One region of the Streptomyces sp. NPDC093984 genome, then DNA from elsewhere that is predicted to be linked to it. Evidence: riboswitches for the same ligand, from Rfam matches in the RefSeq annotation. Region 1 holds a riboswitch; each other region holds the start of a gene.
The links. Region 1 has a riboswitch for S-adenosylmethionine ahead of ACIRC0_RS20825 (amino acid ABC transporter permease). Riboswitches for the same ligand answer to the same signal wherever they lie in the genome.
Positions count from the first base shown of each region.

Region 1 (9,588 bases):
GACGTCCCGGATCTCCGCGTCGTCCTCCCAGCTGTCCCACAGGCGCCGGACGACCTCGACGTAGTCGGCGGTCTCGTCGAACAGGTCGGTCACGACGCCCCGGGCGGCCGGGCTGTCGTAGGCGTCGATCCTCGGGATCGTGCGGCGGCCGAAGTGCGCGGCCTCGTTCGGACGCGCGGTGATCTGTACACGCAGGCCCGCACGGCCCGTGCTGACGTAGTCCAAAGTGGCGATCGCCTTGGAGATGTGGAACGGCTCTGTGTGAGTGGCCACCACGGTCGGCACCAGCCCTATGTGCCGGGTCAGTGGCGCGACACGGGAGGCGACGAGCACGGCGTCCAGTCGTCCGCGTACCTGGTCGGTGCGCTCGTCCGGGTCGAGGAACTGCGAGGACTGGGGTCCGAGCCCGTCCTCGATGGTCACGAAGTCGAGCAGACCGCCTTCGGCCTCGGTGATCAGGTCGGCCCAGTACCCGGCCGTGAACAGGTCCCGGGGCCGGGCCACGGGCTCGCGCCAGGAGGCGGGATGCCAGCCGGTGCCGTCCAGGGCGACGGCGAGGTGCAGGTGCGAAGGAGAAGTCGAGGACACGAGTGGGTGCCTTCCTGAAGTCCGTACGAGATGGCCGGCCGGCGCGAGCGGGCGCGGCGGAGGGCGAGCGCGGCGAGACGGGGGGGACCCCCGGCCGAAGCTGGGGACGGTCAGGAACAACAGAGCGCGCCGGCCACGCGCAGCAGATCGATGTGGGCCCGGGAGTGCAGAAGCGGACGGCGGGACGGCTTCAGGGCGCGGGCGTGCACGGTACCGGTCACGTCCTGCACCTCCGTCCCTACGGCCGTCGTGGCGCGCAGCTCGTCGTCAACGACAACAGCCCCGCTCCGCCGTCTGTTCCGCACTCCGGGCATCCCTTCGGTCAGGAGTTGTCGAGCGGCAGCCCGGGCGGGTTGACCTGGGACCTGGCGACGGCCTCGTTGGACAGGTTCCAGGCGGCCAGCCACTTGGCGTACTGGCCGTTCTCGATCAGGTGGTTGATGGCGTCGGCGAGGGGCTTCGCGAGCCCGCTGTCCTTCTTCGCGGTCGCAGCGATCAGGCCCTGCAGGGACTCGCCTGCGCCGGAGAACTCGCCCGCGTTGCGGGTCGCCTGGGGCGTGTTCGCGACCTGCCTGATGTGGTAGGCGATACCGGGGTTGGGGCCGAAGTACGCGTCGATCTTGCCGCTGGACAGCGCGAGGTAGGTGCCGTTGCGGTCCGGGTAGTACTTGACGGTGAGCTTCTTGCCCTCCTTGGCCAGCTTCGCCTTCCACTCCAGGAGGAGCTTCTCCTGGTTGGTGCCCGAGCCGACCGAGACGGTCCTGCCCGCGAGGTTCTCGTAGTCGCCGTCGAAGTTCCAGGTGCTGGTCCTCGGCACCTCGAAGGCCAGGTTGTCCTGCCGGTAGGAGGCGAACTCGTACTTCTTCTTGCGCTCCTCGGTGTCGGTGACGTTGGAGAAGGCCACGTCGACCTTGCCGCTGTCGATGCCGACGAACAGGTTCTCCCAGGTGAAGTTCTTCAGCTCGGGCTCGAGGCCGAGGACCGCGGCCACCAGGCGGCCGAAGTCGGGTTCGGCCCCGGTGAGGGTCTTCTGGTCACTGCCCACGTACGCCAGCGGTGCGAAGCCGGAGGGCAGGGCGCCGACGCCGATCTCCAGCTTGCCGCTCTTGCGGATGGCGGCGGGCAGTTCGGCGTTGAGGGACTTCACCTCGGACACCTTGAGGGCGGTCTGCGTGGCGGCGCCGTTGGAGAGCTGCCCCACGGTGACCGTTCCGGAGGATGCGCTGTCCGTGTTGGTGGCGGCGTCGCTCGTGCCCCCGCACGCGGCGAGTCCGACGGCGAGGGAGGCGACGGCGGTGCCTGCGGTGAGGCCGCGCAGGAGTCGGGCGCGAAGACTGAGGGTGGGCATGGCTGTCCTTGTTCGGTGAGCGGTGGCGGTGTGGCGTGGGGGGAGGCTTGGGAGAGGAACGCGGAACCGGCGGGTTCAGAGCACCTTGCTCAGGAAGTCCCGGGTCCGCTCGTGCCGCGGGTTGTCGAGGACCTCGGCGGGCGGCCCCTGTTCGACGATCCGGCCGTCGTCCATGAAGACCACCCGGTCGGCGCATTCGCGGGCGAAGCCGATCTCGTGGGTGACGATGACCAGCGTGGTGCCGCCGCCGGCCAGGTCCTTGATGACGGCCAGCACCTCGCCGACGAGTTCGGGGTCGAGGGCCGAGGTGGGTTCGTCGAAGAGGATGACGCCGGGCCGCAGGGCGAGCGCGCGGGCGATGGCGACGCGCTGCTGCTGGCCGCCGGACAACTGCCGCGGGTAGGCGCCGGTCCTGTCGGCGAGTCCGACCCGGCCGAGCAGGTCCAGGGCGAGGTCCCGGGCCTCCGGCTTGGTCAGCTTGCCGGTCGCCACCGGCGCCGCTGTCACGTTCTCCAGCACGGTCAGGTGCGGGAAGAGGTTGAAGTTCTGGAAGACGAATCCGATGCGGCTGCGCTGGCCCAGGATGATCCGCTCGCTCAGCTCCTTGAGGTGGTCTCCGTGCCGGCGCACGCCGATGGGCTCGCCGCCGACGCTGACATAGCCGCGGTCGGGCTTCTCCAGGTGGTTGATCACCCGCAGCAGGGTGGACTTGCCGGAGCCGGACGGGCCGAGGATCACGGTCACCTCGCCCGGCCGTACGGTCAACTCCACGCCGTGCAGTACCTGGTGGGCGCCGAACGCCTTGTGCACGTCGTGCACCTGGATGGCGGCGGGGCGGGTCTGGAGCGTGTCGGTGGTCATACGGCGGCCTCCCTGCGCGCGCGGGCCCGCAGATCGGCGAGACCGGTGCGGAGCTTCTGCAACGGGGTCGGCGGCAGCGCGCGGGTGGCGCCGCGGGCGTAGTACCGCTCGACGTAGAACTGGACGACGGACACGAGGCTCGTCAGGATCAGGTACCAGGCGGTGACGACCAGCAGCAGCGGCACGATGTCGCCGGGGTAGGTGCTGCCCATGGTCTGCGCGGAGCCGAACAGGTCGAGCAGCGACACGTAGAACACCAGTGACGTGCTCTTGACCAGGCCGATCAGCTGGTTGACGTAGTTCGGGGTGATGGACCTCAGGGCCTGCGGGAAGACGATCAGCCGGAACTGGTGACCCTTCGGCAGGCCGAGCGCGGCGGCCGCCTCGTGCTGGCCCTGGTCGACCGAGAGGATGCCGCCGCGGACCACCTCCGCCGCGTACGCCGCCTCGTTCAGGCTCAGTCCGACGACGGCGACGACCATGTCGGTGGCGAGCTTGGACTCGTCGAAGCTGAAGAACGCCGGGCCGAAGGGCACGCCGACGCTCAGCGTCCTGTACAGGGCGCTGAAGTTGTAGAGGAAGATCAGCACCACGATCAGCGGTATGGAGCGCAACGCCCACACGTACGTCCAGCTGACCGCGCGCAGGACCGGGCTCTTCGAGAGCCGTGCCAGTGCGAGCACGATTCCGCCGAGCAGGCCCAACACGGCGCTGAGCGCGGTGACTTCGAGCGTGATGAGCAGCCCGTCGAGGATGGTGGGACGCAGGAACCAGTAGGCGAAGCGGTCCCACTGGTAGAACGGGTTGGACACCAGGCCGTGGACGAACTGGGCGACGAGAACCAGCACGACCGCCGTGGCGATCCAGCGGCCCGGCCGGCGCAGGGGCAGTACCCGCTGGGCCGCGGGGGGCTTGTCCGCGGTGTCTTCGTCGGGCGGCGCCGTGGCGAGGGACACGACGGCTCCGGGGGGTTCACTCATGACAGGCTCCAGCGGAGTCGGACGCCCCGGCGGCGCGCCACGGCACCGCCCGGCGGCGCGGGCCGCGGCGTGACGAGGCTGGTGAAGCGCAGTGCACCGGGGACGGGACGGAACGAGGGCACACCGCGGCGGCGGTGCGCGTCAGGGATTCAGAACGCCGTCAGCCGTGACAGCGGGCAGAGCCCGGGGTGGTACACAGTGCGCTGTTGACGCGGAGGAGGTCGACGGAACGGTTGGCGCACAGCAGGACGCAGCCGCGGAGCCGCACTGCGGCTGTCCTCGAGGCTGCGTACATCACTGTCTCCGTCGTTCTTCCGGCCCGGGGGGCCACGCGCTTACCGAAACGTCATCCGGTCGGGTCGTCACCTGGGGCACCCCACCGCGGTGCGAGGGTTGCCGGTCAGCCAGCCAGGGCTTGTCGCTGACGCTCATGACCTTTCTGGCCGTAAGTCAATACAGGCTCCGCAAGCGATGTCAACGTGCGTCCGGCACGTGATACGTGCTCAGCGGGCGCCGTTCTCCGCCTCAACCGGTGTGCGTGGCAGCGTCGTTGGGGACGTGCGAGGCCCAGTCCAGGATCTGCACCGCGGCGCCCGCGGCCTCCAGTCCCCGGCAGTGCGCGTGGTGCCGTCGGGCGATGCCGGCGTGGTCGAGGTGTGGACCGAAGGCGGGGTGGGCGGCCAGCCGGCGGGCGTACGCCCACAGGTGCGGGTGGCCGGCGATGCGGTGCACCGCGGCGGCGTCCAGGTGCCAGCGGTGCACGGTGTCGAGCTGCACCAGGCTGACCCACAACTCCACGTCCGCTGCGGTGAGTCGGTCGCCGAGCAGGTACTCCTGACGGCCGAGCCGTCCCTCCAGTGACCGCAGGGTGCACAGCAGCGAGGTGAGCGCGGCGTCCCGCTCCTCCGTGTCGGCGTCGACGCGTCCGGCGCGCTGGGCCGCCGCGTCGATGCCCTGCTCGCACAGCCGCTTGACACCCTCGATCTCGGCGTCCGCCCCCTGCGGATACAGCGCGGGGTGGTCCGTGCCGAAGTGCCGCGCCAGGTCGCGCATGATGTCCGGAGCGTGGGTGCTGACGATCCGGCCCGACCAGTCGTCGCTGAGCACCGGCGCCAGGGCGGCTCCGGGGTAGCGGTGGGCACTGGCCTCGTACAGCGGACGCAGCGCGGAGTACTCGCCGCCGGGTCCGTCGGGCACCGCGGGCAGCAGCGTGACGGGACAGACGTCCTCGAGGCCGAGCAGGCTGTGCGTGACGGCTATCCGCAGACAGTGCGGACACGCCAGTGACAGGTGGAGACGGTAGCGGCGCGGCACTGCGTAGTGGCCGCTGCGCGCGTCGCAGCCGATCCGGCCGCGGAAGGCGGGGAACGGCTGTGCGGACGGGAGTGCGGTCAGGGCATGGGCGGACATGTCTCTCCCGGGGTCCTGGGACGCGAGGGCGGGGGTGGTGGCCCACGGGCAGGCGGCGCTCTCCTGCGCGAACGGCGCGGAGTGGCGGGGGCGGGGCGTGGCTCCGCCGGCTTCAGCGCCGGTGGCTGCTCGCGCTGCAGACGCGCAGCAGATCGATGTGACGGCGGGAGGTCAGCAGGAGGGACTGCCGGCGCGTGCGGTGAACACGGCTGATGACCGGCTTCAGGCGCCCCATGTTTCCCTACCTGTCCACTAGGAAATCCCCTTTGAAGTGTCGATCCGCCTCAGGCGCACGTCAAGGGGGTGGTCCGAAAAGCAATGGAGGCGAGTTCTGGATGGACGGCGGCCTACTACCGCTTGCGCTTGGCCGTCTTCGTGGTCTTCGAGCGCCTGGCGCCCTTTCCCGCCCGGGCGGCCTTGGGTCGACCTGTCGGGGAGTACGGCTTGGGCACGTTCACGGCTCCCAGGACCGCGAACTCCCGGTTGGTCTCGGTCTGGCGACGAATGACGTCCGGCAGGTCCGGCATGGCCAGCAGCAGCTCGCAAGCGCGTAGGGAGCCGGCGTGGTCGCCCACGTGGAAGGCCGTGATCGAGAACTCGAAGAGCAGACCCCAGCGGTACACCCAGGACTTGGTCAACAGATCGTCCGGTTCCGGTCGGCCCACGACGGCGCCGAGGATGGCGTACGCGGTGTGGTGGCGGCCCTGGGTGCGCAGCCGCGAGGCCAGTTCGTAGCAGGCCTCCAAGCGCTGGGGGCGCGACTCCCAGGCCCGGGAGAACGCGTCCATCGCCCCGGCCCAGTCGTCCGCCTTCTCGGCCCTGAGGATGCCGGCCTCCAGCAGCGAGCAGTACACCTCCTCCGGCCAACCGCCCATCGCGGCACGCTGCTCGTACAGCGCGATCGCCTCTTCCGCGTGCCCCAGGTCGCGCTCGATGTTGGCCAGATAGAAGACGGTCGGCGCGTCGGAGGGGTCACGTTCGAGTTTGCGGCGCAGCAGGCACGCCTCACGCTGGACCTTGTCGCTCCGGCAGCCGCCGTCGCCGTGGTCCTCGATGACGAGTGCGTCGAGGTCCTCCTGGACGTCGGGCTCGTCGGTGCGGGGCTCGTGGGTGACGCCTTCGTAGCGCCACAGCCAGTCGCCCCGCATGAGGTGCTTGAAGCGGTGCCCGGTGCCCGGGACGTCGTGGCACAGCAGGTATGAACCCGCCGTCAGGTGCGGCAGCGGGGCGTCCTGGCGCACGACGTGACCGGCGTCGAGGGTGAGGATGTAGTCGGCCTTGCCGTGGGCGTGCTGGATGTTCTGCGTCCGGTTGTGGCCGAAGTCGATCCAGGGTTCTTCGAGGAGTTCGCCGGGGATACCGTCGAGCGTCGTGCGGATGAGATCCTGGGTACCGTCTGTCGAACCGGTGTCCGAGATCACCCAGGTGTCGATCAGGTGACGTACGGAGCCGAGGCACCGCTCGATCACGCCCGCCTCGTTCTTAACGATCATGCAGAGGCAGATGGTCTGCTTCTTCACGGCCTCACCGGTCTCGGGATGACGATGTCCTGATGGAGAGGCCGTCACTGTGACACAGGCCGGTTCTCCTCCCACCTATCCACACGGAGGGCGGGACGCAACGGCGCCCGATTGGCCGCGCACCCCCAAAGCTCGAGAAATCGTCATCGATCAATCGGCCCTACATCATCGAAGCACTCCGCTTAGTCCGATTTGTTGACATATCTGCGTGTTTTGGACAAGAACTCCCAATTGTTGGTTGTGCCTGGGTCAAGCTCACTCTCGGATTCGGGGACCTGCCCGAAAAGGTTGACACAAGGAGCACACACATGAGTCCTGAGTACAGGACGACATCGCTGCTCGGGCCGCTGGCGCGAGACAGGTTCAAGAAGGCCGGCATGATCGCCTCGCTCGCGCTGGTGATGGCCACCGGCGTGGCCGCCCCCGCCGCCCTGGCCGCGCAGACCGGGCCCGCGCACAGTGCCGTGGCCGGCGGCGACAAGTGCGACAACGACAACCACCGCGCGACCGGGATCGGGGGCGACCACGACAAGGACAAGAACAAGTGCCGCGGCGCTACGGGGGCGACGGGTGCCACCGGTGCGACGGGTGCCACGGGGGCCTCGGGTCCGTGCATCGACATCGACGCGGTGCAGGAGACCGGTAACAACGACCTCCGAGCCGCGCTGACCCCCGACGGACGGACGTTCGCGGGCATCCGCAGCGACACCGGCCCCACCCCCGTGACCAACCCGTTCGTGTGGACCGACCTCAGCACCCACCCGTCCTACCCGACGAACGCCTGCGCCGTGTCCATCAACGAGCACGGCGCGTCCACGTCGGAGAACCACCCGGTCCGCATCGATGTCATCACCACTGCAGGGACCGTGTGGGAGACCACGTGTACCGTCATGCCGGGGGCCGCGCCCTCACTCGACTGTGACAACAACCCCTGGGTCCAGTTGACCACGCCCGCCTAGGCCGAGCCGTCGCAACCGGACCCGCACGCCTGAGCCGCCCTCCCACGAGCACCCGGGGGGCGGCTCCGGCCGTGCCGGTCAAACTCCGTTCCTACCCCGCCTCGTAGATCCCTGACGAACGATGCCGGCACGGCGTTCAGGCTGCTTTCGGGTTCCCGGCGCCTCGTGGCAACGCATGCACCAGAAGATCCAAAACAATGGCAAAGGCATCTGGGGCAACGGCAGTTCCCCATGTCATCGTGCGTTGCATGAGCACAGAGCACGTCCTGGACGACCGGCCGCACGCCCATCCCCGCATACGCCGGGCGGCGAACAAGGTGCCGGAAGTCACCGTCTACTTCTGGATCATCAAGGTTCTGACCACGGGAATGGGCGAGACCGCCTCCGACTACCTGGCCCGTCTGCTCGGCCCGATCCCCGCGGTCGGCCTCGGCGCCCTCGCCCTGCTCGGGTCCCTGGTGCTGCAGTTCGCGGTTCGACGGTACGTGGCCTGGGTCTACTGGACCGCCATCGTCATGGTCAGCGTGTTCGGCACGATGGCCGCCGACGTCCTGCACGTGGGTCTCGGCGTGCCCTACACGCTCTCGACGCCGCTGTTCCTGGTGGCGCTGGGCGCCGTCTTCGCCCTGTGGTACGCGAGCGAGCGGACCCTGTCCATCCACAGCATCTCCACCCGGCGCCGCGAGGCGTTCTACTGGGCGGCCGTGCTCACCACGTTCGCGCTCGGCACGGCCGCGGGCGACCTGAGCGCCACGATCGGCCTCGGCTACCTGGGGTCCGTCGTCCTGTACGCCGTGGCGATCTGTGTGCCGGCGGTCGCCCACCGCGGGGGGCTGCTGAGCGCGGTGGCCGCTTTCTGGTCCGCGTACGTCGTCACCCGCCCCCTCGGCGCGTCGATCGCCGACTGGATGGCCGTGGCCCACAGCCGCGGCGGACTGGACTGGGGCCTGGGGCCGGTCACCCTGTCGTGGACGGTCGCGATCCTCGGCTTCGTGGCCTATCTGGCGGTCTCGCGGCGCGATGTGCGGAGCGACTCGGTCGCCGTGTGACACGCCACGGCACGGGGCCGGGCGGGTGACTCTCACCCGCCCGGCCCTGAAGGTTCCGCAGGCTCAGCCGTTCGGCCCGGCGGGGGTGGTGGTGGTCTTGAAGCCCTCGGTCTTGTTGGCCTGGACGGCGAAGTCGTTGGTGAACGTCTTGCCGAGGTCCACCGACGACTTCACGTTGCCGACCAACTGCTCGGTCGCCAGCACGGTCTTCGGACCGCCGGACGGCATGAGGCCGTCCGGGAGGAACTGGCCCTTGTCCTCGTTCAGGGCTGTGATGTAGTCGGCCTTGGTCACCAGCTGGTTCGACACGAACGACGCCGGCAGCTTGTTCGCGATGTCGGCCGCGCTGTGCGTGTTGATCCAGTGCATGGTGGCGACGAGCGCGTCGACGACCTTCTGCACGGTGGCCTTGTTCTGGTTCACCCAGTCGGTGCGGGCGAGCACACTGGCCGCTGGGTAGGCACCGCCCATCGCCGCCGTGGCGCCCTCCGTGGTGGCCAGGTCGATCGCGGAGGTACCGACGCCCTTCTTCTGGATCGCGGCGACCGTCGGCTGCGTCGTCATGACGCAGTCGACCTTGCCGTTCTGCAGCGCGGCGATGGCGGTGGAGCCGGCGCCCACCCCGATCCGGTGGAACTCGCCGGTCTTGACGCCCTTCTTGGCGCCCAGGAACTGGGTGAGGGTGTCGGTGCCCGAACCCAGGTCCGTGACGCCGAGCGTCTTCCCCTTGAAGTCGGCGCCCGAGGTCACTCCCGACTTCTTGGTGCACATCTCGCGTTCGCCCGGCGCGCCGGACAGCTGGACGACGTCCTCGACCGCCTTGCCCTTCGCCTGGAACTCGATCGTGTGGTTGTACCAGGCGCCCGCCATGTC
Region 1 is NZ_JBIWIM010000005.1:295,877-305,464, forward strand. Features, by position in the region: gene ACIRC0_RS20805 (LLM class flavin-dependent oxidoreductase) at 1-588, opposite strand, end outside; gene ACIRC0_RS20810 (putative leader peptide) at 699-809, opposite strand; gene ACIRC0_RS20815 (ABC transporter substrate-binding protein) at 911-1,936, opposite strand; gene ACIRC0_RS20820 (amino acid ABC transporter ATP-binding protein) at 2,012-2,797, opposite strand; gene ACIRC0_RS20825 (amino acid ABC transporter permease) at 2,794-3,777, opposite strand; SAM riboswitch class IV at 4,104-4,213, opposite strand; gene ACIRC0_RS20830 (glutathione S-transferase C-terminal domain-containing protein) at 4,303-5,187, opposite strand; gene ACIRC0_RS20835 (hypothetical protein) at 5,300-5,422, opposite strand; gene ACIRC0_RS20840 (glycosyltransferase) at 5,538-6,707, opposite strand; gene ACIRC0_RS20845 (hypothetical protein) at 7,016-7,666, shown strand; gene ACIRC0_RS20850 (hypothetical protein) at 7,915-8,715, shown strand; gene ACIRC0_RS20855 (ABC transporter substrate-binding protein) at 8,779-9,588, opposite strand, start outside.

Region 2 (9,588 bases), on a different contig from region 1:
AGCTGATCCGCACCACGATGCTCGGCGCGCTGGCCATGTTCCCGCTCTCCGGCCTCTTCCTGCTGCGCGACCTCGGCTCCCTGCCCGGGACGAAGCTGCGCCACACGATGTGGTCCAAGGGCAAGCTCCTCGTCAACATGAACACGAACCAGCCGCTGCGTCCCTCGGACGTCCAGGTCGGTTCGCTCACCTTCGCCAAGCCCGAGGGCCTGGAGGAGACCAGCGAGGACTTCCAGGTGGAGATCGCCAAGGCGGCGCTGATGATCGTCCGGCTGCAGCCGGAGAACATCAAGGACAAGAAGGAACTGTCCTGGTCCCACGACGGCATCGTGGCGTTCTCCAAGATCTGCACCCACGTCGGTTGCCCGATCTCCCTGTACGAGCAGCAGACGCACCACGTCCTCTGCCCGTGCCACCAGTCCACCTTCGACCTCTCCGACGGTGCCCGGGTCATCTTCGGCCCGGCCGGTCACGCCCTGCCGCAGCTGCGCATCGGCGTCAACGCGGACGGTTACCTCGAGGCGCTCGGCGACTTCGAGGAGCCCGTCGGTCCTGCCTTCTGGGAGCGCGGATGAGCACTACAACGAGCAACGGGTCCGCGTCGCGCGGACGGGCACCGGCCGGCGAGCGCGTCGCCGACTGGGCCGACGGACGCCTGGGCATCTACACCCTGGCCAAGTCGAACATGCGGAAGATCTTCCCCGACCACTGGTCGTTCATGTTGGGCGAGGTCTGCCTCTACAGCTTCCTCATCATCATCCTCACGGGTGTCTACCTGACCCTGTTCTTCCACCCGTCGATGAACGAGGTGGTGTACCACGGCAGTTACGTGCCGCTGCAGGGTCAGCTGATGAGCGAGGCGTTCAACTCGACGCTGCACATCAGCTTCGACGTCCGCGGCGGTCTGCTGGTCCGGCAGATCCACCACTGGGCGGCGCTGATCTTCCTCGCCGGCATGTTCGTGCACATGATGCGCGTCTTCTTCACCGGCGCGTTCCGCAAGCCGCGTGAGATCAACTGGCTGTTCGGCTTCCTGCTGTTCGTCCTCGGCATGTTCACCGGCTTCACCGGTTACTCGCTCCCGGACGACCTGCTCTCCGGCACCGGTGTCCGCTTCATGGAGGGCGCGATCCTGTCCGTGCCGATCGTCGGTACGTACCTGTCGTTCTTCCTCTTCGGCGGCGAGTTCCCGGGCGGCGACTTCGTGGCCCGGTTCTACTCGATCCACATCCTGCTGCTGCCGGGCATCATGCTCGGCCTGGTGGTCGGCCACCTGATCCTGGTCGTCTACCACAAGCACACGCAGTTCGCGGGCCCCGGCAAGACGAACACCAACGTCGTCGGCATGCCGCTGATGCCGGTGTACATGGCCAAGGCCGGAGGCTTCTTCTTCCTGGTCTTCGGCGTCATCGCGGCCATCGCGGCGATCGCCACCATCAACCCGATCTGGGCCATCGGCCCCTACCGCCCGGACCAGGTGTCCACGGGCGCCCAGCCCGACTGGTACATGGGCTTCTCCGAAGGCCTGATCCGTACGATGCCGGGCTGGGAGATCAACTTCTGGGGCCACACGCTCGTCCTGGGCGTGTTCATCCCGCTGGTGATCTTCCCGCTGGTCCTGGTCGCGATCGCGGTCTACCCGTTCATCGAGTCCTGGGTCACCGGCGACAAGCGCGAGCACCACATCCTGGACCGGCCGCGCAACGCGCCGACACGCACCGCGTTCGGTGCCGCCTGGATCTCGTGGTACTTCGTACTGCTGGTCGGTGGTGGCAACGACCTGTGGGCCACCCACTTCCACCTGTCGATCAACGCGATCACCTGGTTCGTCCGCGTCGCCTTCTTCGTGGTGCCGGTGCTCGTGTTCATCGTCACCAAGCGGATCTGCCTCGGTCTGCAGCGCCGGGACCGCGACAAGGTGCTGCACGGCCGCGAGTCGGGCATCATCAAGCGGCTGCCGCACGGTGAGTTCATCGAGGTCCACGAGCCGCTCAGCCAGGAGCAGCTGCACACGCTCACGGCGCACGAGCAGTACAAGCCGGTCGAGCTCGGCCCGACGGTCGACGAGAACGGCGTCGAGCGGAAGATCAAGGGCTCCGCGAAGCTGCGTGCCAAGCTCAGCAACGCGTACTACGGGGAGAACAACCAGATCCCCAAGCCCACGGTCGAGGAGTACAAGGAGATCACGAGCGGCCACGGCCACCACTGATCGCTGCACGCCACGCCACGGTGGAAGGGCCCCGTCCGGTGTTCGGACGGGGCCCTTCGCCATGCCCCCGGCTGGATAGGGTGGACCCGTTCGAGACTCGCGTCCCGTAGTCCGGGACACCGACCCAGGAGCGGCTTATGAGCGCTGTGCACCCCGCTGGAGGCGACACCGCGGCGGGCCGTTCCTGGCCCCAGGTGCTGAACGGGCTCCTCGAGGGCCGCGACCAGAGCGCGGACGACACCGCCTGGGCGATGGACCGCATCATGCGCGGCGAGGCGACGGACGCGCAGATCGCGGGGTTCGTGGTGGCGCTGCGGGCCAAGGGCGAGACCGTCGAGGAGATCACCGGTGTGGTTCGGGCGATGTACGAGCACGCCAACGTGATCGAGGTGTCGGGCCGCACGGTCGACATCGTCGGGACGGGCGGCGACGGCGCGAAGACGGTGAACATCTCCACGATGTCGGCGCTGGTGGTGGCCGGCACGGGCGCCAAGGTCGTCAAGCACGGAAACCGCGCGGCCTCGTCGGCGTCGGGCTCGTCGGACGTCCTGGAGAAGCTGGGCGTCAACCTCGACCTGACGCCCCAGCGGGTGGCGCAGGTCGCCGAGGAGGCGGGCATCACCTTCTGTTTCGCTGTGAAGTTCCACCCCGCGCTGCGCCATGTCGCCGCCGCGCGCGGTCAGCTGGGTATCCGGACGGTCTTCAACGCCCTCGGCCCGCTGACCAACCCGGCGAAGGTGAAGGCCCAGGCGGTCGGCGTCGCAGACCCGCGACTGGCGCCGATGATCGCCGGGGTGCTCGCCGAGCGCGGCAACTCCTCCCTGGTGTTCCGCGGCGACGACGGCCTCGACGAGCTGACGACGACTTCCACCTCCCACGTCTGGATCGTCCGCGACGGCAAGGTCACCGAGGAGACCTTCGACCCGCGGGACGCCGGTATCGAACTGGTCCCGATTCAGGCCCTGCGCGGCGGCGACCCGTCCCACAACGCCGAGGTCGCCCGCCGCCTCCTCGACGGGGAGACGGGCCCGGTACGGGACGCCGTCCTGCTGAACTCGGCTGCGGCGCTGGTGGCGCTGGAGCCGGGCGACGGCCCGCTGGCGGACCAGATCCGCACCGGCATGGCCAAGGCCGCCGAGTCGATCGACTCGGGCGCTGCCAAGCGTGTCCTGGAGCGGTGGGTGGCCGCCAGTAACGCCTGACGCCGAGCGCGCCCGCGGAAAAGGCCAGGTCAGCCTGGCTGGAGTAAAGTGAGATAAGTGGCAGCTCTCCCCGCGGGCCGCAAGGAGGCTGGGCATGATCCATTCAGCCGATATCCGTGAGTGGCGCAACCGGGACGTGATCGACGCCAAGGGCCACAAGATCGGGTCCCTTGAGGGGGTCTACGTCGACACCACCACCGACACGCCGGCCATGGTCACCGTCCGCACCGGAATGCCGACCCGGCACAGGCTCGTCTTCGTCCCCCTGGACGAGGCGACCGTGGGACCCGGGTACGTCCAGGTGGCGCACTCCAAAGGGCAGGTGCGCAAGGCGCCGTCCATCGGCCTGGACGACGTCCTGCCGGCCGAGCGTGAAGAAGAGATCTTCAAACACTACGACAGGGCCTATGAGCCCGGTGCCGACCGCGGACGCCGCCTCGCGCGCCGCTGACCCCCGGGCCGAAGGAAGTGGTCACCATGGCGGTCTTCCTGTTCCTGATCCTCGCGGCGGTCGCCCTCGGCATCATCGGCGCGGTCGCGAAGGGGCTGTTCTACCTCCTGATCATCGGCATAGTGGTGTTCCTGGCCAGCCTCGTCCTGTTCGGCATGCGCTGGGGGCGGCGCTCGAAGCACCACCTCGTTCGGTGACGCACCGGGACGGGTTCGCCCGTCCCGGTATACGGACAGAAGTTGCGAGCAGGTGATCACCTGCCGTAATTTCCACATCAGGTCATGAGCGACAGTCATTCGGCCCCGGCCGGCTGTCCGGCAACCCTCCGTCCGTGGCGGGGTGCCCCGGGTGAAGACCAGGTCGCAGGCAGCGAGGTCTGCGGCAAGCGCGGACCCCTCGTGCCTTCCAGGGGTCCTGGTCGTTCGAGGGAGCCTTCCGTGAGCAAGCGAATGCGTTAGGGCCGCAGAGCCCCGCCTCCGCACCCCCTTTTTCCTTTCACCTTCTCCGTGCCGTGCACACCGCCGCGCCCGTGCGCGCCTCCGGCACCGGTGATTCTCGCCTGCCCTACGGGAGTACACCCATGTCCGTCTCCACCCTTGCCGCCGACCAGTCCGTCTGTGCCCCGCTGCCCGTTCTGGGCCGTGATGTCACCGTCCCGCTCGTCACCGGCGGCGACGTCACCTACGCCGCGCTCGACTACGCGGCCAGCGCCCCCGCGCTGCAGCGCGTCTGGGACGACGTGGCCGCGTACGCCCCCTACTACGGCAGCGTCCACCGCGGCGCCGGCTACCTCTCCCAGCTGTCCACCGACCTGTTCGAGAACGCCCGCCGCACGGTCGCCGAGTTCCTCGACTGCCGCGACACCGACCAGGTGGTCTTCACCCGCTCCACCACCGACTCGCTCAACCTCCTGGCCGCCGCACTCCCGGCCGACTGCCAGGTCTTCGTCTTCGAGACCGAGCACCACGCCTCCCTGCTGCCGTGGCGGGACGCCCGGGTCACCTACCTCGACGCCCCGAGCAGCCCCCGGCAGGCCGTCGAGACCCTGGAGCGCGTCCTCGCCGACCGCGACCCCTACGGCCCGGCCCTGGTCTGCGTCACCGGAGCCTCCAACGTCACCGGCGAGCTGTGGCCGGTACAGGAGCTGGCGGCGGCCGCCCACGCGTACGGCGCCCGTATCGTCCTGGACGCCGCCCAGCTCGCCCCGCACCACCCGGTGTCCGTCAAGGACCTCGACGTGGACTGGGTCGCCTTCTCGGGTCACAAGCTCTACGCCCCCTTCGGCTCCGGCGTCCTGGCCGGCCGCGCCGACTGGCTGCGCCAGGCCGAGCCGTACCTCGCGGGCGGCGGCGCCAGCCGCAGCGTCACGCGCAGGACGGACGGCGGAGTGGACGTGGAGTGGCACGACACGGCCGCCCGCCACGAGGCCGGCTCCCCGAACGTGATCGGCGCCTACGCCATCGCCTCCGCCTGCAAGGCCCTCACCGAGGCCGGCTTCGACACCCTGGTCGCCCGCGAGCAGCACCTGATCCGCACGGTCAGGGAGGGCCTCGCCGACGTCCCCGAGGTCAGGATCCTCTCCCTCTTCGGCGACGACGCCCCCCGCGTCGGCGTGATCTCCTTCGTCGTCGAGGGCTGGAACAGCTCCCACTTCGCCGCCGCTCTCTCCGCCGAGTACGGCATCGGCGTCCGCGACGGCCTGTTCTGCGCCCACCCGCTGGTCCGCACCCTGCTCGGCAGCGACCCCCAGACCCAGGGCGAATGCGGCGCCCCCGAGGCGGCGCCCGGGGAGAAGTCCCTCAACGCGATCCGGGTGAGCTTCGGCGCCGGCACCCCCGACGAGCATGTGGAGCGCTTCGTCAACGCCGTGAAGGAACTGGTCAGCGACGGTGCGCGGTGGCAGTACCGCACGGAGAACGGCCGCTGCGTCCCGGCGGTCTGAGTCCTCGCGGGGCCGGTGAGGCGGTGTTCAGCGGATCAGGAGTCCAGCCCGATCGCGAACGCCGCCTCCAGGTCGTGCTGGGAGTACGTACGGAACGCCACGTGGGTGTCCGTCGCCTCGACCCCGGGGATCTTGCTGATGTGCCCGGGGATGACGTCCGCCAGCTCCTCGTGCTCCTTCACCCGCACCATGGCGATCAGGTCGTACGTCCCCGTGACGGAGAAGACCTCGCTGACGGAATCCAGCGAGGCGATCCGCTCCGCGATCTCGGGGATCCGGTCCACGCTGGTCTTGATGAGCACGATCGCGGTGATCACGGCTGCTGTTCTCCCTCGGGGGCCTCGGCTGGTGGTTTCACCCTACTCGTAGGCGTGTAGCGCACCCACGCGTAGAGGAACCCCAGCGAGAACCCCACCAGGTGGGCCAGGTAGGCCACCCCTGGCCCCTGGGCGGCCCGGCCCGCCGCCACCCACTGCAGGGACGCCCAGAACGGCAGCACCACCCACGCCGGGAACCTCAGCGGCAGGAAGAACAGGAACGGGAAGAGACTGGTCACCCGCGCCTTGGGGAAGAGGAACAGGAACGCACCCAGGACCGCGGAGATCGCCCCGGACGCTCCGACCAGGGTCTGCGCCGACGCGGCGTTGGCCGCCGCGTACCCCAGCAGCGCCAGACAGCCGCAGCCCAGGTAGAACAGGGCGAACTCCACGTGCCCCATCCGCTCCTCGGCCATGACCCCGAAAACGTAGAGGAAGAGCATGTTGCCCAGCAGATGCACCCAGCTGCCGTGCACGAACAGCGCGGTCGCGGGCGTGAGCGCCGCCCGCGGCGCCCCGCTGAACAGCTCCACCGGCACCACGCCCCAGCGGGCGAAGTAGGCCCGCTGCGCGGCGAGCAGTGCGTCCCCGGTCCCGTAGGCCGGACTCAGCCCCGCCGCCGGTCCGACGACGAAGAGCGCGCAGCACAGGACGATCAGCCCGTACGTCACCGGCGCCGACTGTCCGCGCAGCGCTCCCGCGGCCGCCCCAGGCCCTGTCGTCACATTCCCGCCTGCCCCGCGGCGTCTGGCACGCACGCTCGCCGCGTTGCCGAAGCGCCCACGTGGCTCCGCCACGAGGGCCCTCCGGCGCCTTGCGATCGCACGCACCAGACGCCGCGGGGCCCGCCCTCCGGGCGGACGACGGGAATGTGACGACAGGGCCTGCTCCAGGTGCTGATCATGGTACAGAGCATGGCGTAACCGGACCGATCCGCACAGAGTGCCTCGCCGCCGTGGAACGGGCGGGCGGCGGGTACTCGCCAGGCCGTAGGGTTACGAGCCACACGCTCCAGGGAAACTGGCGCATCACGGAGACTGGAAGAAGGAAGAGCACCCACGATGACGGTTCCCCTGCCGACGGAGACGACCCGGTGGCGCTGCACGCTCTGCGGCAACCTCACCCGTTTCGACGTGACCCGCTCGTCGAAGGTCGTCGAGTACGTGCACCTCGATCTGGCCGGGGAGCCGAAGGTGGAGGAGCGAGAGGTGGTCAGTGAGACCATCGAGTCGGTCCGTTGCCGCTGGTGCAACGCGGTCGACCAGGTGGAACTCGTGGACAGGCCGGGCGCCGGCTCCTGAGGGAGGCGGCCCCGCAGGGCGTATGGGGTGAGGGATGGCTGAGACCACAGGCGGGGAGCCGGTCGACGGCACCGCTGAGGTGCTCGACCGTCCGCTGCCCGACGGCGTGCGCCGCCGGGTCGTGCAGATCGTGTCCGACGGCTTCGGCGGGCTGACCCTCGCCGAACTGCCCGCACAGCTGCGGCAGTACGCCCGGTTCACCCCGACCCGCCGGGCCAAGTTCGCGGGCAACGCCATGGCGGCGGCCGTGGAGAGGGACGCGCTGTTCCGGCAGCGCATCGCCGAGAAGCTCAGAGAGGCGCAGCCGGAGCTCACCGGCGCCCTCGACTCCGGCTCGCCGCCCCCGGCCGCGGACCCGCTCGACGTGGCGGCCGCGGCCTATGTAGTGCGCCCGGCGGGCTGGGTGAAGCTGGTGACCGCCGCCGGCGAGGAGGCCCAGCGCGTCGACGCCGAGCGCGCCGACGAGGAGAGCCGGGCCGAGCTGGAACGGCTGCGCGCGGAGCTGGCGGCCGCACGCGAACACACCCGCACCGAGACCGAGCGGCTGCGGGCGGAGCTGGACGCGGCGCGCAAGGAAGCCGACTCGCTTCACCGCAAGCTGCGAGCCGCCCTCAGCGACGTCAGACGCGGCGAGGCCGCCCTGCGCAAGGCCCAGGGCGAGATCGAGGCGGTGCGCGCCGAAGGACAGGCCCAGCTCTCCGCCGCCGAGAGCGAGACCCGGCGGCTCAAGGCGCGCCTCGGCGAGGCGGAGGCCACCCTGGAGGCCACGCGCAGGGCGGCGCGCGAGGGCCGCAGCGTCGAGGACATGCGGGTACGGCTGTTGCTCGACACCCTGCTCGACGCGGCCCAGGGGCTGCGCCGCGAACTGGCGCTGCCACCGGTCTCCGTACGGCCGGCGGAGACCGTGGACGCGGTCGAACCGGGACGAATGACCCCGAAGGACATCGCCGCCCGTGCGCTGTCCGAGAACGATCCCGCGATTCTCGACCAGTTGCTCGCACTGCCCCAGGTGCATCTGGTCGTCGACGGCTACAACGTCACCAAGACCGGTTATCCGCAGATGCCGCTGGAGAAGCAGCGCCTGAGGCTCCTCGGTCAGCTCTCCCAACTCGCCGCGCAGACCGGCGCCGAGGTCACCTGTGTCTTCGACGGGGCCGAACTGGCGGCACCGGTGCTGCTCGCGCCGCCGCGCGGGGTGCGGGTGCTGTTCTCCAAACCGGGCGTCACCGCCGACGAGTTGATCCGCCAGCTGGTGCGCGCCGAGCCGCCGGGCCGGCCCGTCATCGTCGCCTCCACGGACCGCGAGGTGGCCGACGGGGTCGCGAGGGCGGGAGCGCGCCCGGTTGCTTCGGCGGTGCTGCTGAAGCGTCTCTCGCGCGGCTGAAATCGGGCCTGAGGTCACCTACGTCACCAACCGCAACGTACAGGCTCAATGCCCGAATTGACGGAACCGTCGCGCAACGTAGCGTCAGGGCTGCCTCACTTCCTGTGCCTCATGTGCAAAGAATGCACTGCGTGACTGGATTTTTTGGTGTGAGGATTTGAATTCATCACGATGAGGTCACTAGGGTCTGGCCTCGAACCTCCAAGCGGGTGATCACTCAGAAGAAGGAGCCTGCTTCCGTGGCGTCCCACCGTCGACCCAAGCAGCCGAGTCGTGCACGTGTGACCGTGCTGACCACCGCGGCCGCCGCCGCTGTCGCGTTCAGCGCGAACGCCGCCAACGCGGCGCCCAGTGCCAAGCCGAGCGTGGACGAGGTCAAGTCCAAGGTCGACAAGCTCTACGAGGACGCGGAGAAGGCCACCGAGCAGTACGACGCGGCCAAGGAGAAGCAGGAGCAGCTCCAGAAGGAGATATCCACCCTCCAGGACAAGGTCGCCCGGGGCCAGGACGAGCTCAACAAGCTGCGCGACGGCATCGGCACCATGGCCAGCGCCCAGTACCGCACCGGCAGCATCGACCCCTCCCTCCAGCTCTTCCTCTCCTCGAACCCGGACGACTACCTCGACAAGGCGTCCACCCTCGACCAGTTGAGCAGCCAGCAGGTCGAGGCGCTGAAGAAGATCCAGGAGAAACAGCGCGAGCTGGCCCAGGAGCGCCAGGAAGCCACCGACAAGCTCAAGGACCTCGCCGCCACCCGCGCCGAACTGGGCAAGAAGAAGCAG
Region 2 is NZ_JBIWIM010000003.1:355,993-365,580, reverse strand. Features, by position in the region: gene ACIRC0_RS13840 (Rieske 2Fe-2S domain-containing protein) at 1-575, shown strand, start outside; gene ACIRC0_RS13835 (cytochrome bc complex cytochrome b subunit) at 572-2,209, shown strand; gene trpD (anthranilate phosphoribosyltransferase) at 2,347-3,411, shown strand; gene ACIRC0_RS13825 (PRC-barrel domain-containing protein) at 3,506-3,862, shown strand; gene ACIRC0_RS13820 (hypothetical protein) at 3,889-4,059, shown strand; SAM riboswitch class IV at 4,140-4,256, shown strand; gene ACIRC0_RS13815 (aminotransferase class V-fold PLP-dependent enzyme) at 4,443-5,804, shown strand; gene ACIRC0_RS13810 (Lrp/AsnC family transcriptional regulator) at 5,840-6,121, opposite strand; gene ACIRC0_RS13805 (rhomboid family intramembrane serine protease) at 6,118-6,846, opposite strand; gene ACIRC0_RS13800 (hypothetical protein) at 7,183-7,422, shown strand; gene ACIRC0_RS13795 (NYN domain-containing protein) at 7,457-8,806, shown strand; gene ACIRC0_RS13790 (NlpC/P60 family protein) at 9,046-9,588, shown strand, end outside.
Region 2: linked by a shared signal. The riboswitch ahead of ACIRC0_RS13815 (aminotransferase class V-fold PLP-dependent enzyme) and the one ahead of ACIRC0_RS20825 (amino acid ABC transporter permease) in region 1 are both predicted to bind S-adenosylmethionine.

Region 3 (9,588 bases), on a different contig from region 1:
CGGACGGCACCCCGCGCCGCGGAGTCGCACATGAGTACGGCCCCGCGCTCCGAAGGGCGAGGGGCCGTACTCCTGGTTCGTCAGCGCGGGGGCGTCAGCGCCCCGTCCGTCAGTGCAGGGTCTTCAGTGCCGCCGCGTCATACGCGCCCAGCTCGTCGAAGCGGCCCTGAAGGACCTTCTTCGCCCACTCCGGGTCCTGGAGCAGCGCCCGACCCACCGCCACCAGGTCGAACTCCTCCGACTCCAGCCGGTCCAGGAGGTTGTCGAGGGTCTTGACCGGGGCGCCCTCACCCTGGAACGCGCGGAGGAAGTCGCCGTCCAGGCCCACCGAACCCACCGTGATCGTCGGCTTGCCGGTGAGCTTCTTCGTCCAGCCCGCGAGGTTGAGGTCGGACCCCTCGAACTCGGGCAGCCAGTAGCGGCGCGTGGAGGCGTGGAAGGCGTCCACGCCCGCCGCCGCGAGCGGGGTGAGGATCGCCTCCAGCTCCTCGGGGGTCTCGGCGAGCCGGGCGGTGTAGTCCTGCTGCTTCCACTGCGAGTAACGGAAGAGCACGGGGAAATCGGGAGACACCCGCTCGCGGACCGCCGCGACGATCTCGGCCGCGAACTTGGTGCGGGCCACCGGGTCACCGCCGTACGCGTCCGTGCGGCGGTTGGTGCCCGCCCACAGGAACTGGTCGACGAGGTAGCCGTGGGCGCCGTGGATCTCCACGCCGTCGAAGCCGATGCGCTCGGCGTCCGCGGCGGCCTGGGCGAACGCGTCGATGACGTCGTCCAGGTCCTGCTGGGTCATCGCCTTGCCGGTCGGCTCGGCGCCGGCGGTGACGAGACCGGAGGGGCCGACGGCGGGAGCGTCCGCGAAGGGGGGCTCGCCCTGCTTGCGGACCATGCCGATGTGCCACAGCTGCGGGACGATCGTGCCACCGGCGGCGTGCACGTCCTCGGCGACCTTGGCCCAGCCCGCGAGCTGCTCCTCGCCGTGGAAGCGCGGGACGCGGTCGCTCTGGCCGGCCGACTCGTGGCCGACGTAGGTGCCTTCGGTGACGATCAGCCCGACGCCGGCTGCGGCGCGGCGCGCGTAGTAGGAGCGCACGTCCTCACCTGGAATGCCGCCCGGGGAGAACATGCGGGTCATCGGCGCCATCACGATCCGGTTCGGGACGGTGAGGCCACCCAGCGCGATCGGGCGGGACAGGATCTGGGCCGCGCGGGAGGCGGGCGTGGTGACGGTCACGTGAGGGGCTCCTCGGGATCGCTGTGTTAACCGACTGGTATGTGCGCGCGCATTGTTGCAGCTTCTGAAGCAACGGCCTATGCGCCGGCCCACATTCCCGGCCGGGTGGGACGCCCGCGTGATCCAGGACACGCCCGAGGGCGGCACCCCCTGCCACAGACAGGGAGTGCCGCCCTCGTACGGAAGGACTGGTACCGATCCTCGGAAGGATCAGAAGTCCATGTCACCGCCCGGCATGCCGCCACCGGCGGGCGCGGCGGCCTTCTCCGGCTTGTCGGCGATGACGGCCTCGGTGGTGAGGAACAGCGCGGCGATGGAGGCGGCGTTCTGCAGCGCGGAACGGGTCACCTTCGCCGGGTCGATGATGCCCTCGGCGATCATGTCCACGTACTCACCGGTCGCGGCGTTCAGGCCGTGGCCCGGGGTGAGGTTGCGGACCTTCTCCACCACGACGCCGCCCTCGAGGCCGGCGTTGACGGCGATCTGGGTCAGCGGGGCGGTCAGGGCCTTGCGGACGATCTCGGCGCCGACGGCCTCGTCACCGTCGAGGTCCAGCTTCTCGAAGGAGTTCTGCGCCGCCTGTACCAGGGCCACGCCACCACCGGCGACGATGCCCTCCTCGACGGCCGCCTTCGCGTTGCGGACGGCGTCCTCGATGCGGTGCTTGCGCTCCTTGAGCTCCACCTCGGTGGCGGCACCGGCCTTGATGACCGCGACACCGCCGGCGAGCTTCGCCAGGCGCTCCTGCAGCTTCTCGCGGTCGTAGTCGGAGTCGCTGTTCTCGATCTCGGCGCGGATCTGGTTGACCCGGCCCTGCACCTGGTCGGCGGAGCCGGCACCGTCGACGATCGTGGTCTCGTCCTTGGTGATGACGACCTTGCGGGCGCGGCCCAGGAGGTCCAGGGTCGCGTTCTCCAGCTTGAGGCCGACCTCCTCGGAGATGACCTCGCCGCCCGTGAGGATGGCGATGTCGCCGAGCATGGCCTTGCGGCGGTCGCCGAAGCCCGGGGCCTTGACGGCGACGGACTTGAAGGTGCCGCGGATCTTGTTGACGACCAGGGTCGACAGGGCCTCGCCCTCGACGTCCTCGGCGATGATCAGCAGCGGCTTGCCCGACTGCATGACCTTCTCGAGGAGCGGGAGCAGGTCCTTGACCGAGGAGATCTTGGAGTTGGCGATCAGGATGTAGGGGTCGTCGAGGACGGCCTCCATACGCTCCATGTCGGTGGCGAAGTACGCCGAGATGTAGCCCTTGTCGAAGCGCATGCCCTCGGTGAGCTCGAGCTCCAGACCGAAGGTCTGCGACTCCTCGACGGTGATGACGCCTTCCTTGCCGACCTTGTCCATGGCCTCGGCGATCAGCTCGCCGATCTGGGTGTCGGCGGCGGAGATGGAGGCCGTGGAGGCGATCTGCTCCTTGGTCTCGACGTCCTTGGCCTGCTCGAGCAGGGCGGCGGAGACGGCCTCGACGGCCTTCTCGATACCGCGCTTCAGGCCCATCGGGTTGGCACCGGCGGCCACGTTGCGCAGGCCCTCGCGGACCAGCGCCTGGGCGAGCACGGTCGCGGTGGTCGTACCGTCACCGGCGACGTCGTCCGTCTTCTTGGCGACTTCCTTGACCAGCTCGGCGCCGATCTTCTCGTACGGGTCCTCGAGCTCGATCTCCTTGGCGATGGAGACACCATCGTTGGTGATCGTGGGGGCGCCCCACTTCTTCTCGAGGACGACGTTGCGGCCCTTGGGGCCGAGCGTCACCTTCACGGCGTCCGCGAGCTGGTTCATGCCGCGCTCGAGGCCGCGCCGCGCCTCCTCGTCGAACGCGATGATCTTGGCCATGTGAAGTGGTCCCTCCAGGACTGGGGGTGATTCCTTCGGACCGCGCCCGCGCCCGCGACGGACGGCCCCGGCCGGAGGTTCCTTGCCCCACCCGGCCCGCGGCCTCACCGACCCGGTCCTTCTGTTGTCACTCTCACCTTCAGAGTGCTAACGCCAATGATTAGCACTCGCCCCGTCCGAGTGCAAGGCGCGCCCGCGGAGCGGGCTCGTTGGGGGGTGGTGGTCGGGTGACGGGCGGGCGCAAGCGGCTCTCGGGGACCGGGGGTGAACTCGGGAGCATGATCCGCAGGTGGACGCCGCCGCGCGCCCCCGGGGACCACGGCCGGACACGACCGAGGGGCCCGTACCCCGGACGGGATACGAGCCCCTCGACACGTCGAACAGTTCAGCGTCGGCGCGTAACTTCAGCCGGCCAGGCGAACCATGTCCGCCTGCGGCCCCTTCTGACCCTGCGAGATCTCGAACTCGACCCGCTGGCCCTCCTCAAGGGTGCGGTAGCCGTCCATCTGGATCGCGCTGTAGTGGACGAAGACGTCCGCACCACCGTCGACCGCGATGAAGCCGTACCCCTTCTCCGCGTTGAACCACTTGACGGTGCCCTGAGCCATGCCTAACTCCCCTATTACTGGCCCTTGCACAGATCCACACTTCGCGGATCCGGGTCAGACCTCACCCCCCAACGGTTGGGGGCGTGCGCCGGAACGCGTCGACCGCGGCTGAATGTATCTGTCCAACTGCCGTCTGCAACAGGTCAATCGGACGAGAATTCGGGGTCCGACCGGTCGGGAATGTACGGAGAATTCACCCGAATTCAGGGCAAGTCGGGCCGGGTAAAGGGAATGAATGGCGCAAAAGCCCTGCACAGTTTGGCTGCTTCTTGTCGGGCCCGCGGCAGGTGATCGCGGGCCCGGAAGGGGAGTCCGGGAGCGCGTTCCCCAACTGTACCCCGCTCAACCATGCAGAATTGCCCCCTCCGTTTCTCTCACGGAGAGGGCAATTCGATGAACTCTCGGTTACCTGCGTTACCGAGGGTAATGATCAGGCGTCCGAACGACCGTCAGCCGCCCGCGACCGCCGGGATGATGGAGACGCCCGCGCCGTCCGGGGTGGCGGTCTGAAGACCCTGCTCGAAGCGGACGTCGTCGTCGTTCACGTAGACGTTGACGAAGCGCCGCAGCTTGCCCTGGTCGTCCAGGACGCGGGCGGCGATGCCGGTGTGGTTCTTCTCCAGGTCGGCGATGACCTCGGCGAGGGTCGCGCCCTCGGCGGTGACCTCGGCCTGGCCGCCCGTGTAGGTGCGCAGGATGGTGGGGATGCGGACGGTGACGCTCATCGGGGGATGACCTCCGGTCGGGGTACGGCTGGTGGGTTGTGGCGGGCGGAGGGTCAGACGAGACCGGCCTCGCGGAAGGACTCGAGGGTAGGACGGATCGTCGCGGTCAGCCCCGTGCCGGCCACCGCGTCCAGCGTCTTCAGACCGTCCCCGGTGTTGAGGACGACCGTCGTCTTCGCCGGGTCGAGGACACCGTTCTCGATCAGCTTGCGCGTGACGCCGACGGTCACGCCACCCGCCGTCTCGGCGAAGATGCCCTCGGTGCGCGCCAGCAGCTTGATGGCGTCCACGATCTGCTCGTCCGTCACGTCCTCCACGGCGCCGCCCGTGCGGCGGGCGATGTCCAGGACGTACGGGCCGTCGGCCGGGTTGCCGATCGCCAGCGACTTGGCGATCGTGTTCGGCTTCTGCGGCCGTACGACGTCGTGGCCCGCCTTGTACGCCGTCGACACCGGCGAGCAGCCCTCGGCCTGCGCGCCGAAGATCTTGTACGGCTTGTCCTCGACGAGCCCGAGCTTGATCAGCTCCTGCAGGCCCTTGTCGATCTTCGTCAGCTGCGAGCCGGAGGCGATCGGCACCACGATCTGGTCCGGCAGCTCCCAGCCGAGCTGCTCCGCGATCTCGTACGCCAGGGTCTTGGAGCCCTCCGCGTAGTACGGCCGCAGGTTGACGTTGACGAAGCCCCAGCCCTCGCCCGCCGGGTCGCCGATCAGCTCGGAGCAGAAGCGGTTCACGTCGTCGTAGTTGCCCTCGATGCCGACGAGCTCGCCGCCGTAGATCGCGGCCATGACGACCTTGCCCTGCTCCAGGTCGTGCGGGATGAACACGCAGGAGCGGAAGCCGGCGCGGGCCGCCGCGGCGCCGACCGCGCCCGCGAGGTTGCCGGTGGAGGAGCACGACAGGGTGGTGAAGCCGAAGACGCGCGCCGCCTCCAGCGCCTGGGCGACCACGCGGTCCTTGAAGGAGTGCGTCGGGTTACCGGAGTCGTCCTTCACATACAACCCGCCGGTGACTCCCAGCTCGCGCGCCAGGTTGTCGGCCTTGACGAGCTTGGTCCAGCCCGGGTTGAGGTTCGGCTTGTCGGCGACGTCCGCCGGGACCGGCAGCAGCGGCGCATAGCGCCAGATGTTCGCGGGGCCCGCCTCGATGCGCTTCCGCAGCTCCTCGCTGTCGTAGCCCGAGAAGTCGTAGGCGACCTCCAGCGGGCCGAAACACTCCTCGCAGGCGAAGACCGGGCCGAGCGGCACCCGGTGGCCGCACTCGCGGCAGGACAGCGCCGCGGCGGGGCCGAGGTTCACGGAGTCGGTGGTGCTTGCAACTGTCTGCACAGCCATGTCAGGCGAGGCCCTTTCTCCTCATCTTCCCCACGACGCACCTCGCCGTGAGACGGAATTGGCACCTTCCCTAGCCGGGAGCCCCGCCTGCGAAGACGAGAGCCGACTGGAGGGTTGCCGGGGCTTCACCGGGCCGTGTCCCTCTGCCCCTCTGGATGAGCTGTATGTGGTTGTTTCGCCGGTGCGGGCCGGGGGTGGACCCCGACATGCGATGGTCACCGGCGTTGTTCAAGACTGTAACCGACGGCCGGGAGAGTTGAGATAGTCGTCCGAACCGCGAGATGGATCACAAGAGAGACCGTTCGACCGTCCCCGACTCACCCCCCACCCCGTACGAACGTGAGGAGCCGCAGACTGTGCTGGAAGAAGTCGAGCGCTGGCTGAGCACCCGCTCCTGGTCCGTCACCGATCGCCCGCTCCACCAGATCATGGCCGCCAAACGAGCCTCGGGCTCCTCGGTCAGCGTCGTGCTGCCCGCGCTCAACGAGGAGGAGACGGTCGGCGAGATCGTCTCCGTCATCCGCCACGACCTCGTGCGGCAGGTTCCGCTGGTCGACGAGATCGTCGTCGTCGACTCCGGCTCCACCGACCGCACGTCCGAGGTCGCCGCCGCGGCCGGCGCGAGGGTGGTGCACCGCGACACGATCCTGCCGCGCATACCGGCCGTGCCCGGCAAGGGCGAGGTGCTGTGGCGCTCCCTGCTCGTCACCGGAGGGGACATCGTCTGCTTCGTCGACGCGGACCTGAAGGAGTTCTCCTCCGACTTCGTGACCGGGGTCGTGGGCCCGCTGCTCACCGACCCGGACGTGCACCTGGTGAAGGCGATGTACGACCGGCCGCTAGGCACCGAGCCGGATGCGCTTGCCTCCGGCATCGAGTCGGATTCGCTCGCCTCCGGCACCGAGCCGGATGCGCCTGCCTCCCGCAAGACGGCGGGACAGGGCGGCCGGGTCACGGAACTGATGGCGCGCCCGCTGCTCAACATGCACTGGCCGCAGCTCGCCGGATTCGTCCAGCCGCTCGGCGGCGAGTACGCGGCCCGCCGCTCCCTGCTGGAACGGCTCCCCTTCCCGGTCGGGTACGGCGTCGAGCTCGGCATGCTGGTGGACGCGCTGCACCTGGTGGGCCTGGACGCGCTGGCCCAGGTCGACGTCGGCGTGCGCAGGCACCGCCACCAGGACGGCCAGGCGCTCGGCCGCATGGCCGCCGCGATCTACCGCACGGCCCAGCTCCGCCTGGCCCGCGGCCATCTGGTCCGCCCGGCCCTCACGCAGTTCGAACGGGTCGAGGGCGGCTTCGAGCCCCGTACGTACCCGGTGGACACGGAGGAGAGGCCGCCGATGGCGGAGATCGCGGAGTACATGGAACGAAGGGTGGCCTGAACCATGCTCTGCCGGGTGTCCGGGCGTGGCGGACACGGTTCCGCATACGGCCGAACCGTACGTTTGAGCGTTTTCGGCGCGGGCTAGGTTTCGAGGCATGGCTTCCACGCAGCATGCCCACGGCGCCCGCATCCTCGTCGCCTCCAACCGCGGCCCCGTCTCGTACACGCTGGACGAGTCCGGGCAGCTCACCGCCAAACGCGGCGGAGGCGGCCTGGTGTCGGGCCTGTCGGCGATCGGCCCCGACGCGGACGCGGTCTGGGTGTGCGCGGCCCTGAACGACGGCGACCGCGAGGCCGTACGCCGCACGGGTGGCGCACTGGATCCGGCAGACACCGGCGGGCGGCGGGTCCGGATGCTCGACATCGACGCGACGGTGTTCTCCGAGGCGTACAACGGCATCGCGAACTCGGTGCTGTGGTTCGTCCACCACATGCTGTACCAGACGCCGCTCGAGCCGGTCTTCGGCAGGGAGTTCCGGCACGCGTGGGCGTCGTACGAGGCCTACAATCGCGCGTTCGCCGAGGCGCTGGCCGAGGAGGCGGCCGAGGGAGCGGCGGTCGTGGTGCAGGACTACCACCTGACGCTGGTCCCGGGGATGCTGCGGCAGTTGCGGCCGGACCTGCGGATCGGTCACTTCTCGCACACGCCGTGGGCGCCGGTGGACTACTTCCGGATGCTTCCGGACGACATCGCCGGTCAGGTGCTGCGCGGCATGCTGGGCGCCGACCGGCTCGGCTTCCTCACCCAGCGGTGGGCGGACGCCTTCACCGGGTGCTGCGAGGCGCTCGTCGGCGGGCTGGGGAACACCCGGATCGGGGTGCACGGCCTGGGCGCGGACGCGGACTTCCTGCGCGAGCGGGCGCACCGGCCGGATGTGGACGAACGGATGGCGATCCTGCGCGAGCAGATCGGCACCGGCCCCGACGGCCGCCCCCGCAAGGTGATCGTGCGGGTGGACCGCACGGAGCTGTCGAAGAACATCGTGCGGGGTCTGCTGGCGTACGAGGAGCTGCTGGAGTCCCGTCCGCAGTGGCGCGACCGGGTGGTCCACGTGGCGTTCGCGTACCCGTCCCGCCAGGACCTGACCGTGTACCGGGAGTACACGGCGGAGGTCCAGCGGGTGGCCGCGGAGATCAACGAAAGGTACGGCACGCCGGGCTGGACCCCGGTCGAGATGCACGTCAAGGACGACTTCGCGCGCTCTCTCGCCGCCTACCGGCTCGCCGACGTCGCCCTGGTGAACCCCATCCGGGACGGCATGAACCTCGTCGCCAAGGAGGTTCCGGTGCTGTCGGACCAGGGGTGTGCGCTGGTGCTGTCGCGGGAGGCCGGGGCGTACGAGGAGCTGGGCGACGACGCGGTGACGGTCAATCCGTACGACATCCGGGGCACGGCGGAGGCTTTGCACGAGGCGTTGTCGATGCCGGTGGGTGAGCGGGCGGAGCGCTCGAAGCGGTTGGCTGCGCAGGCTACGGCGCTTCCGCCCGGTCGGTGGTTCTTGGATCAGTTGGCTGCGCTGGAGGTCTGAGGTCGTTTTTCGGGTGCGGGTCGGTGGGGGCTTGTCGCGCAGTTCCCCGCGTCCCTGAAGGGGCGCGCTTTACGCCAGCCTCTCTGCCAATGTCCTCAGTAGCTGCACCACCCCTGCCGGGCCGTCGACCACCACGTCCGCCCTCTTCGCGAGTTCCGTGACCTCGTCGCTGCCGCTGCAGATCAGGAGGCCGGGGACGCCGTCGGAGCGGAGTTTGTCGACGGCGGCGAAGGCGGGGAGGTCGCCGAGGTCGTCGCCGACGTACATGACCGCTTCGGCGCCGGTCTCACGGACGTACTCCGACAGGGCCACCCCCTTGTCCATGCCCGGCGGGCGCAGTTCCAGGACCATGCGGCCGGGTTCGACGATCAGGCCGTGGCGGGCGGCGAGGTCGGCGAGGGGTTCGCGCAGGGCTTCGAAGGCGGCCTGCGGGTCCTCGGCGCGGCGGGTGTGGACGGCGACGGCGCGGCCCTTCTCCTCTATCCAGGTGCCGCGCCAGGCGCCGATCTCGTCGAGGTAGCCGGGGAGTTCGGCGCGGACGGCGGCGACTCCGGGGTGAGGGGCCGGGGCGGTGACGGTGCCGGTGCGGGCGTCCCAGCGTTCGGCGCCGTAGTGGCCGAGGACGACGAGGTGGTCGAGCCCGGGGACGCCCGCGAAGCCGCCGTGGCGGACGGCGACGCCGGCGGGGCGGCCGGTGACCACCGCGACGGAGGCGACCTTCGGGGCGAGGGCCGCGAGGGCGGGGACCGCGTCGGGGTGGGCGCGGGCCTGGTCGGGGTCGGGGACGATCGGGGCGAGCGTCCCGTCGAAGTCGAAGGCGAGGACGGCCCGCTCGGGCCGGGCGAGGATGGCGTCGAGACCGTCACGCCCGGCCGGGGTGGCGGGCGTCGGCAAGGAGTCCGTGTGGCTGCCCATGGGTCCGACCCTATCGGCGCGCG
Region 3 is NZ_JBIWIM010000008.1:148,169-157,756, reverse strand. Features, by position in the region: gene ACIRC0_RS27505 (NADH:flavin oxidoreductase) at 110-1,234, opposite strand; gene groL (chaperonin GroEL) at 1,445-3,070, opposite strand; gene ACIRC0_RS27495 (cold-shock protein) at 3,475-3,678, opposite strand; gene ACIRC0_RS27490 (MoaD/ThiS family protein) at 4,128-4,403, opposite strand; gene thrC (threonine synthase) at 4,457-5,737, opposite strand; SAM riboswitch class I at 5,756-5,899, opposite strand; gene ACIRC0_RS27480 (glucosyl-3-phosphoglycerate synthase) at 6,094-7,119, shown strand; gene ACIRC0_RS27475 (trehalose-6-phosphate synthase) at 7,217-8,650, shown strand; gene otsB (trehalose-phosphatase) at 8,720-9,565, opposite strand.
Region 3: linked by a shared signal. The riboswitch ahead of thrC (threonine synthase) and the one ahead of ACIRC0_RS20825 (amino acid ABC transporter permease) in region 1 are both predicted to bind S-adenosylmethionine.